2 regions of the Ruminococcus sp. RTP21358st1_G6_RTP21358_211008 genome follow, and region 1 is predicted to be linked to the other one. Evidence: a T-box and tRNA genes for the amino acid it is inferred to sense, from the RefSeq annotation. Region 1 holds a T-box; the other holds one or more tRNA genes.

Region 1 (4,420 bases):
GCACAAATTAAACGAAACGGGAGAGACACATTTTGAGAGTTTTTAAGAGTGAAAAATGGGTTAGGGACACCTGATTTACATATTAAAAATGACGGAAGTCTGCCCAAAAAGGGAATCACGAAAGTGATTCCCTTTTATAAAAAGCTTTATTTTATGCGATTCCCCGGTAAAAATTATTCTCCAAAGTATCTCTTAAGAAGACCTGCGAATGCTTTGCCGTGTCTAGCCTCGTCTCTTGCCATTTCATGAACTGTATCATGGATTGCGTCAAGGTTAGCTGCTTTAGCACGTTTCGCAAGATCAGTCTTACCAGCTGTTGCACCGTTCTCAGCTGCTACACGCATCTCAAGGTTCTTCTTGGTGCTGTCTGTAACAACTTCACCTAATAACTCAGCGAATTTAGCTGCGTGCTCTGCTTCTTCATAAGCAGCTTTCTCATAATACATACCAACTTCCGGATATCCTTCTCTGTGAGCAACACGTGCCATAGCAAGATACATACCAACCTCAGAGCACTCGCCCTCGAAGTTTGCTCTTAAATCAGCAAGGATGTCTTCGCTGACACCTTTAGCAACGCCCACAACATGCTCAGCTGCCCATGCCATTTCATCATCCTGTTTCGTAAATTTCTCAGCCGGAGCCTTGCAGATTGGACATACTTCCGGAGCTGTGTCACCTTCATGAACATAACCACATACACTACATACCCATTTAGCCATAATTAAATTCTCCTTTTCTTATATAAAATTTTATTTTGTCTTTAATAATAGTAATCATTACTGTTTTATGGTAACATATTGTTTCTTGCTTGTCAAGAGTTATTGAAACTTTTTTCTAACAGGATCGAATGTTCACTTAAAGTTTGGTGCTGTGGCCATTGCTTGTCGAGCGGCTGTAATTCCCTACAGAATAGCTATGATCAGAAAATGAAAAATTTATTCAACTGATTAGTGAGACTCTTCCTTCAGGCATTCCTTGCAAATTCCGAAAAATCTTGCTTTATAATCGGAAATCTGACCGTCCTTAAAGTCAGCTGCAATACTCTCAAGGCTTTTATCAATATGTTCGCTGAATACGTCCATCACTCTGCCGCAGCGGGTGCACATAAAGTGACAATGGGGAACGGTGCGGGCATCGAATCGGTCTGCTCCGCCAAAGCTGGAAAGCTTCTGTATTTCACCCAGATCAGCGAGAAGAGAGAGGTTTCGGTATACAGTTCCAAGGCTGATGTTTGGATAAATCTGCTTCATATTCTCATAAACAAAATCAGCGGTGGGATGGTCGGTTCTGCCAGTAAGAAACTCCTTAATAGATTCTCTCTGGCGGCTGTATTTCAATGTGGCCATCTGATTCCTCCTTTCTCTCAATAATAGTAATTGTTACTGATATTAATATACAAGATAATTGCAAATTTGTCAATAGTAATTTGGCTAAATTTACACTAAAATTATAAATATTGCATCGCTGTAAAATGATAAATTTGGGTTTACAAACCCATTAAAATGTGATACGCTCTTTTATATGAATTTATAAGCCAAACCCATAGAAAAAGAGAGTACATTTGCGTACCGCATTACAGAGAATCCCCCGGGAGATGAGCAGTTAAGAGTTGCTTTTCCAGGCTGAGAGGGGGTGTGTATGGAACAGATGGAAGATGGCTTTGGAGGGGCGCAGTTGAAGTAATTTAGGCTGCGACAGGAACGCCTGTTATAGCGTAAGGGTATGAAGGTACCCGGTGAGATTCCCGAAGATGGTTTTTCCATCTGTACCGTGAGGCGGGAATGAATAGAAGTGGTAACACGGGATAACTCGTCTTCTCAGTATATTTGAGAAGACGTTTTTTTATGTTGTGACAGGAAGGAGAAGTTTAACCAGCTCTTTTTGTTACACAGAAAAGGAGGAAATACAATGAGTAAACCAAAATATTACATCACCACAGCCATTGCCTATACATCCGGCAAGCCGCACATTGGCAATACCTACGAGGCGGTTCTGGCAGACGCCATTGCGCGTTATAAAAGACAGCAGGGCTACGACGTATTTTTCCAGACCGGAACTGACGAGCATGGCCAGAAGATTGAGCTGAAAGCAGAAGAAGCAGGTGTTACATCTAAGGAATTCGTTGATAACGTATCCGGTCAGATCAAGAGCATCTGGGATCTGATGAACACATCCTATGACAAATTCATCCGTACCACAGATGAAGACCATGAGAAACAGGTTCAGAAGATTTTCAAGAAAATGTATGCAAAAGGGGACATCTACAAGGGAGAGTACGAGGGAATGTACTGTACTCCATGTGAGTCCTTCTTCACAGAATCCCAGCTTGTAGATGGAAAATGTCCGGACTGCGGACGCCCATGCGTACCAGCCAAAGAAGAGGCTTATTTCTTCAAAATGAGCAAATACGCAGACCGTCTGATTGAGCACATTAAGACACATCCGGAATTCATTCAGCCGGAATCCCGTAAGAACGAGATGATGAACAACTTCCTTCTTCCGGGACTTCAGGATCTGTGCGTATCCAGAACTTCTTTCAAATGGGGAATTCCGGTAGACTTTGATCCGAAGCATGTTGTATATGTATGGCTGGATGCCCTAACCAACTATATTACCGGAATCGGTTATGATTGCGATGGAGACAATTCTGAACTGTTTAACAAGATGTGGCCTGCCGACCTTCATCTTATTGGAAAAGATATCATCCGTTTCCATACTATTTACTGGCCAATCTTCCTGATGTCACTGGATCTGCCTCTTCCGAAGCAGGTATTCGGTCATCCGTGGCTTCTCCAGGGCGATGGAAAAATGAGCAAATCCAAAGGAAACGTTATCTACGCAGACGAGCTGGTTGATTTCTTCGGCGTTGATGCTGTCCGTTATTTCGTACTTCATGAAATGCCGTTTGACAACGATGGTGTGATCACCTGGGAGCTGATGGTAGAGCGTATGAATTCCGAGCTGGCAAATACTCTTGGAAACCTGGTAAACCGTACCATCTCCATGTCAAACAAATACTTTGGCGGCGTGGTAGAGAATAAAGGCGTAACAGAACCTGTTGACGATGATCTGAAGAGCTTCATTCTTTCTGTTCCTGCAAAGGTTGATGCAAAGATGGAGAAACTTCGTGTAGCAGATGCCATCACAGAAGTGTTCACTATTTTCAAACGCTGCAACAAATATATTGATGAGACAATGCCATGGGCACTTGCAAAGGACGAATCCAAACAGGATCGTCTTGCAACCGTTCTTTACAATCTGGTTGAGGGCATTTGCATTGGAACCACTCTTCTTGGGTCCTTTATGCCGGACACAACAAAGAGAATCCTTGGTCAGTTAAATGCTTCAGAGAGAACTCTTGAGGATCTGAAGACATTTGGACTGTATCCGTCAGGAAACAAGGTAACAGATAAACCGGAGATCCTTTTTGCCCGTATGGACATCAAAGAAGTTATGGAAAAAGTAAACGAGCTTCATCCACCGAAAGAAGAGCCGAAGGAAGAAAAGCCAGAGGAGAAGGTTGTAGATATTGAGGCGAAGCCAGAGATCACATTTGATGATTTCGCAAAACTTCAGTTCCAGGTTGGTGAGGTTATTGCCTGTGAGGCAGTGAAGAAATCCAAGAAACTTCTTTGCTCTCAGGTTAAGATCGGAAGCCAGGTTCGCCAGATCGTATCTGGAATCAAGGCTTACTATACACCAGAGGAAATGGTTGGCAAAAAGGTTATGGTAGTAACCAACTTAAAACCAGCGAAACTTGCAGGAATTCTTAGTGAGGGAATGATCCTTTGCGCAGAGGATGCTGAGGGAAATGTATGCGTAGTCAGCCCTGAAAAAAATATGCCGGCAGGATCTGAAATCTGCTGATTTTGACCGGAAGCGTCCATCTGATATAGCCGGAATATAATACAATAGGTTAATATTGTTATAAAAAGGGACGAATTATGTGTAATAAATTAAGCCATTTTGATAAAAATGGTAATGCTGTTATGGTGGATGTCTCGGATAAACCGATTACCCACAGAACTGCAATTGCAACAGGTTCTATCCAGGTTGGAGCAGAAATCATGGAGCATCTTACTGCAGGCACTGTGGCAAAGGGAGACGTTCTTGGCGTTGCCAGAGTTGCCGGGATCATGTCTGTGAAGCACACCTCGGATCTGGTACCTATGTGCCATCCTTTGCCGGTTACCAAATGTACCATTGATTTCGAAATTGAAAAAGAAAATGGAATTATCCGCACTTTTTGCACTGTGAAGACAGACGGTAAAACAGGCGTGGAAATGGAAGCACTTACCGGTGTGCAGGTGACTCTTCTTACAATTTATGATATGTGCAAGGCAATCGACAAGCATATGGTGATGACGGATATTCACCTGGTAGAGAAAACTGGCGGTAAGAGTGGAGATTTTTTATTCAA
Region 2 (4,420 bases), on a different contig from region 1:
CTGCAATTTCTCTTCCGCCTGGTACCATCCAGCCTACAACGCCTACGCCATCCGGGAAAACAACCGGGCATTCTGTTGCAGACTCCCACAGCTCTCTTGTAAATACCTTGTCGTCCAGTGGAAGGACAAAGGTTAATGCGATGGTGTTGGTTGTATGTGCGTGATAAATAACACGATGTCTGCCGTTTGTAAGCTTCTTTTTTACCTCATGATTCATAAGGTGGGTTGGAAGCTCGCTGGTTGGGCGGCCGCCTTCTACCAGTCCCCAGCGGATCCTGTAATTAACACCCTTGTCATCCAGTTCAATGATTGCAAGACAGGCTTCCGGGTCAACTGCTATGTTTCTGAAATATTTGCCACTTCCGGTTACCAGGAAAAACTCTCCTGCAAGTCCCGGCACCTCTGTGCCGATAGGCTGCCACTCGCCTGGTGCATTCAGACGGGGACGGATCATTTCTACTTCTTCTGCTTTCAGACGATAGCTTAAGTTTCCACCGTTTCTCTCATGCCAGCCCTGCTGGAAACCATCGTCCGCCATTTTGATAAAGCCCTTCATAAATTTGGAATCTAAAATCTTCATACCATCTTCTCCTCTTTTATTTTTCGTATCGCCAACTGACGTTTCCTAATAGGAAAAACAATTGTCAGCTGATCGCAATTATGGTCTCAGGGCGTGTTTGTGAGCCCTTTCTTATGAGACCATACGAATACGCTGCGTCCGTTCTTTTTCTTCTTACAGGTATCCGGTATGCTTTTGTTTGCTCTTCTTGTTTACAGACTCAGTATAACACCAATTCTCATTTTGGAAAGAACCTTACTTGCCAAATTGTTTTCCGCTTTTTGCAAATAAGGACCCAAAATAAAAATTTCTGTTTCTAGAGCCTTTTTTTCCAATAAAATAGTAAAAAAATATAATTCTAAATTTTTTGAAAAAAAGTAAAAAAAGTTGTTGACAATTTGCGACAGTTGATAGTATAATAGCAAAGCGAGCTGCGGGAGAGAAATAAATTTCACAGTTTGTATATGGGGTCTTAGCTCAGCTGGGAGAGCATCTGCCTTACAAGCAGAGGGTCACAGGTTCGAGCCCTGTAGGCCCCATACTTATGAAATGAATATGGCGAGATAGCTCAGTTGGCTAGAGCACGCGGTTCATACCCGCGGTGTCGAGGGTTCGAATCCCCCTCTCGCTATTATAGATGTTGCAGATTGCAGCATCTATTTTTTTGTCCATCAGTAAATCGGACATTCCAGGTCTGCTTCGCTACTTGCTCATGAACGCCATAAAACCTGGCACGCAATTTTTCCAGTTAATAATTTTTAAAGGAGTAACTGCATGAATATTGCCCCATCTATCCGTAAACTTCTTGATAATGAAACTACCATCCACGAAGCTCAGATTCGCGCTTTGTTCCAGACTCTTGACCGCAAATTTGGTCTTCGGGGGGCTTCTGTACCTATCCGCTTTGGTTACGATGAAGCTGTACTTGGCTCTTATACCCCGGCTTCTGCCCACGAAAAAGAAAGCTTCTATTTTTCCCTTCTGTTTATTGGTTATGCCGTAAAGAAGCCTCTTTCCAAAGAGGATCGCCTGGATCTTTATAAGCACGAATACGCCCATTATATGCAATACAATATGAAAATCCCGGCGCAGTATAACTGGCAGGCAGGAAAGCATGGGAGCGCCTGGAAATACTGCTGTTCTCTTGTGGGCGCCGCGCCTACTCCTTATTACAGAATCGGAGAAAGCCTTCTGAAGCACAATTATGACAAAGCTCTGAAAAACCCTATCCATGACAAGACAGTTCCCATCCGGGACACCTACCGCCGTGAACAGGCCTACAAAAGCGCCAAACATAGCGAAATAAAATTCCAGGTAAACGATGTGGTAACTTATCCCAAATTTGGGGAAGGTACTGTAGAGGAAATCGTACAGCTGTCCAATTCCGTCAGACTGCATATCCGGTTTGCAGATGATGAGGTAAAAAAGATTGACCAGAAATGGCTGCTGCGGTCTGGTCATAAATAGTTATATTTTTACAAAACTCAATAAACTTATCATATAAAAGGAGTAAAAAGCCATGAAAAAAAATCATCATCTACACCGGCAGATTCACCTCTGCCTCATCATTTTACTGCTTCTGTTTTGCAGTTCAAGCCAGGTATTTGCCGCAGCAAGGGTAAATGTGAAAAATACCAGGATTAAATTATCAGCCACAAAGCTTACTTATAATAAAAAGGTACAGCGTCCAAAAGTAAGAGTAACTTATAAAGGAAAAGTCTTGAAGGAAAAGAAAAACTATATTGTAAAGTACTCTAAAGGCTGCAAAAAAGTAGGAACTTACACGGTTCAGATTATTGGAAAAGGCACTTATACCGGCACTGCTAAAAAACAGTTTGTTATTTTACCGCCGAAAGCCCAGATAATGAATATCTATGCAAAAACAGCAACTGCAACTGTAGTAGTAAAAAGACAAACCTCCCAGACCAGTGGTTACCAGCTGCGCTATGCCACTAATTCAAAACTAAAAAATGCAAAAACTATAACAGTCAAAGGTAACAAAAACAACACAATTTGTCTCAATGGCCTCCGTGCCGGGACTACATATTATATGCAAACCCGCACTTACATGACTGTTAAAGGAAAAAAATACTATTCCAAATGGTCTTCTACAGGCCATTGCACAACAAACAGAGAGACAAACAGTACCCACCAAAGTGCAACCCCTACACCTACACCAACGCCTACATCCACACCGGTTCCTACACCCACACCGATTCCCAAAGCTGATCTGCCTGCACACGATAAAGAAGGAACTGCACCAGCTAAATATACATATGAAATTTATGGTCTGGACAAACAGAAGGCAGATATTTACACCGATTGTCCCAAACCTTTTTTTATAAAGACAGACAATCCGGATCCGAACTCTTTTTCCTGTATTTTTAATGGAAATGACTCTCGGACCAGCGCATACAGAAGTGGTTCATCTCGTTTCTTTGATGATATTCCTTTAGAAAACAATGACTCAGAAACTACTTCATTAGAGAAAGTAAAAGGCGGTTATATCAAATACGTGCATTTTTCCGAAGCAGGAACCTACACTGTAGAATTCAGGGAATATTCATTATCAGGTTATACGGTTGCAAATACAGTGACATTAAATGTTCTGGATTATGAACAGGCAAAAAACGCATGGATGATTGACATTATTAACAAAACTACAACTACCGATATGACTCCTTTTGAAAAGATGGACGCTATAAGTGCCTACCTCAGAGAACCAGGCCGCTTTAAATATTTAACCAGATATAACGATCATACAGTCTCTCTGGCAGCAGATCCCAATGCTCCATTTTTTGTAACTTACCGTTGGGACTCTAGCACATCACCGGCAATTCTCGGTGAGTTCGCTGAATTAGTCGGTGGATTTGATGATATTCATTATTGCTTTGGTGATTATCCGGTTGGCTCTCCATCATGGTCCATATGGCATTATGTGGTAAAGCTTACTATAGGAAATGAGACGCGAAACTACGCCGTTTGCCCAATGGCTTCAACCGGCAACGTTGAAGAAATCAAAATGATTGATTTTTCCGATCTGAGTAATATGCGAAAGTTCGGATAATCTTAATTTAACAAATCAAAAAAGTCCCCATCCCACTGTTTTAATTGCAAAAAACAGTGAATGGGGACTTTTTTCGATTATTCTATTTTTTAAGCTTCATTTTTACCGGCTCATACGTGGTATTCGTTTCATAGTCATATCCCCGTATTCCGATTTCGTCGGCAAGGTCCGTTTTCTGATAGCTTCTCTGGAAGGTGGCTTCTTTTCCAGACTCTGCCACCTCTGAACCACCGCCAAGGTCGGAAAGCTGCCACAGATTTCCATTCAGATCCATTACATCAAGGGAAATACTGTCGCACTCTTCTAAGAAGATGCAATGGATTGTGACGTAATCGCCCACTTCTGTTTCTTCTATATCTGCGGACAGGATCTTTACTTTTCCATCTGCAGTTATCCCTTCACCATCCACAGGCACATAGGTCATACTTTTCCCCTGGCTCTTATCTTCCAGCTGAAAAGTAATGTTTGTACGCATCACATCATCAACGCACTTAGCATCAGGAAGCGTGGCAGTTCCGATGCAGGAAACGGTAAGATTCTTACTCTCATTTGTCTTTACCGCGGAAGAATAGAAATCTACTACATCATCTTCCAGATTTCGATAATTTCCCACTGCTGTTTCAATGCCCAGATCTGAATCAAAATCAAAGCTGGCTCCGACCTTTACGATGGTCAGTCCTTTTTCTGCGGCATATTCTTCTATTGTCTTATCACTTTCAATTCCAAGATTTCTTACAGGATCCTCATTCAAGGCATCTTGTCCTGCCAGAAGATACTTGCCTCTTTCTTTCGCT

What was found. The T-box of region 1 lies ahead of metG (methionine--tRNA ligase). A T-box ahead of a tRNA ligase gene usually reads a tRNA of that ligase, here a tRNA-Met.
Region 2: it has a tRNA-Met gene. The T-box ahead of metG (methionine--tRNA ligase) is inferred to sense a tRNA for this amino acid. The anticodon was not compared.

The regions. Positions count from the first base shown of each region.
Region 1 is NZ_JBDGDM010000019.1:20,830-25,249, reverse strand. Features, by position in the region: gene AB5Z12_RS09345 (NADH peroxidase) at 174-719, opposite strand; gene AB5Z12_RS09340 (transcriptional repressor) at 948-1,346, opposite strand; T-box leader at 1,535-1,820, shown strand; gene metG (methionine--tRNA ligase) at 1,909-3,867, shown strand; gene moaC (cyclic pyranopterin monophosphate synthase MoaC) at 3,945-4,420, shown strand, end outside.
Region 2 is NZ_JBDGDM010000006.1:60,783-65,202, reverse strand. Features, by position in the region: gene rhaD (rhamnulose-1-phosphate aldolase) at 1-580, opposite strand, end outside; tRNA gene AB5Z12_RS03770 (tRNA-Val) at 1,026-1,098, shown strand; tRNA gene AB5Z12_RS03765 (tRNA-Met) at 1,117-1,190, shown strand; gene AB5Z12_RS03760 (hypothetical protein) at 1,334-2,026, shown strand; gene AB5Z12_RS03755 (hypothetical protein) at 2,079-3,626, shown strand; gene AB5Z12_RS03750 (DUF4179 domain-containing protein) at 3,709-4,420, opposite strand, start outside.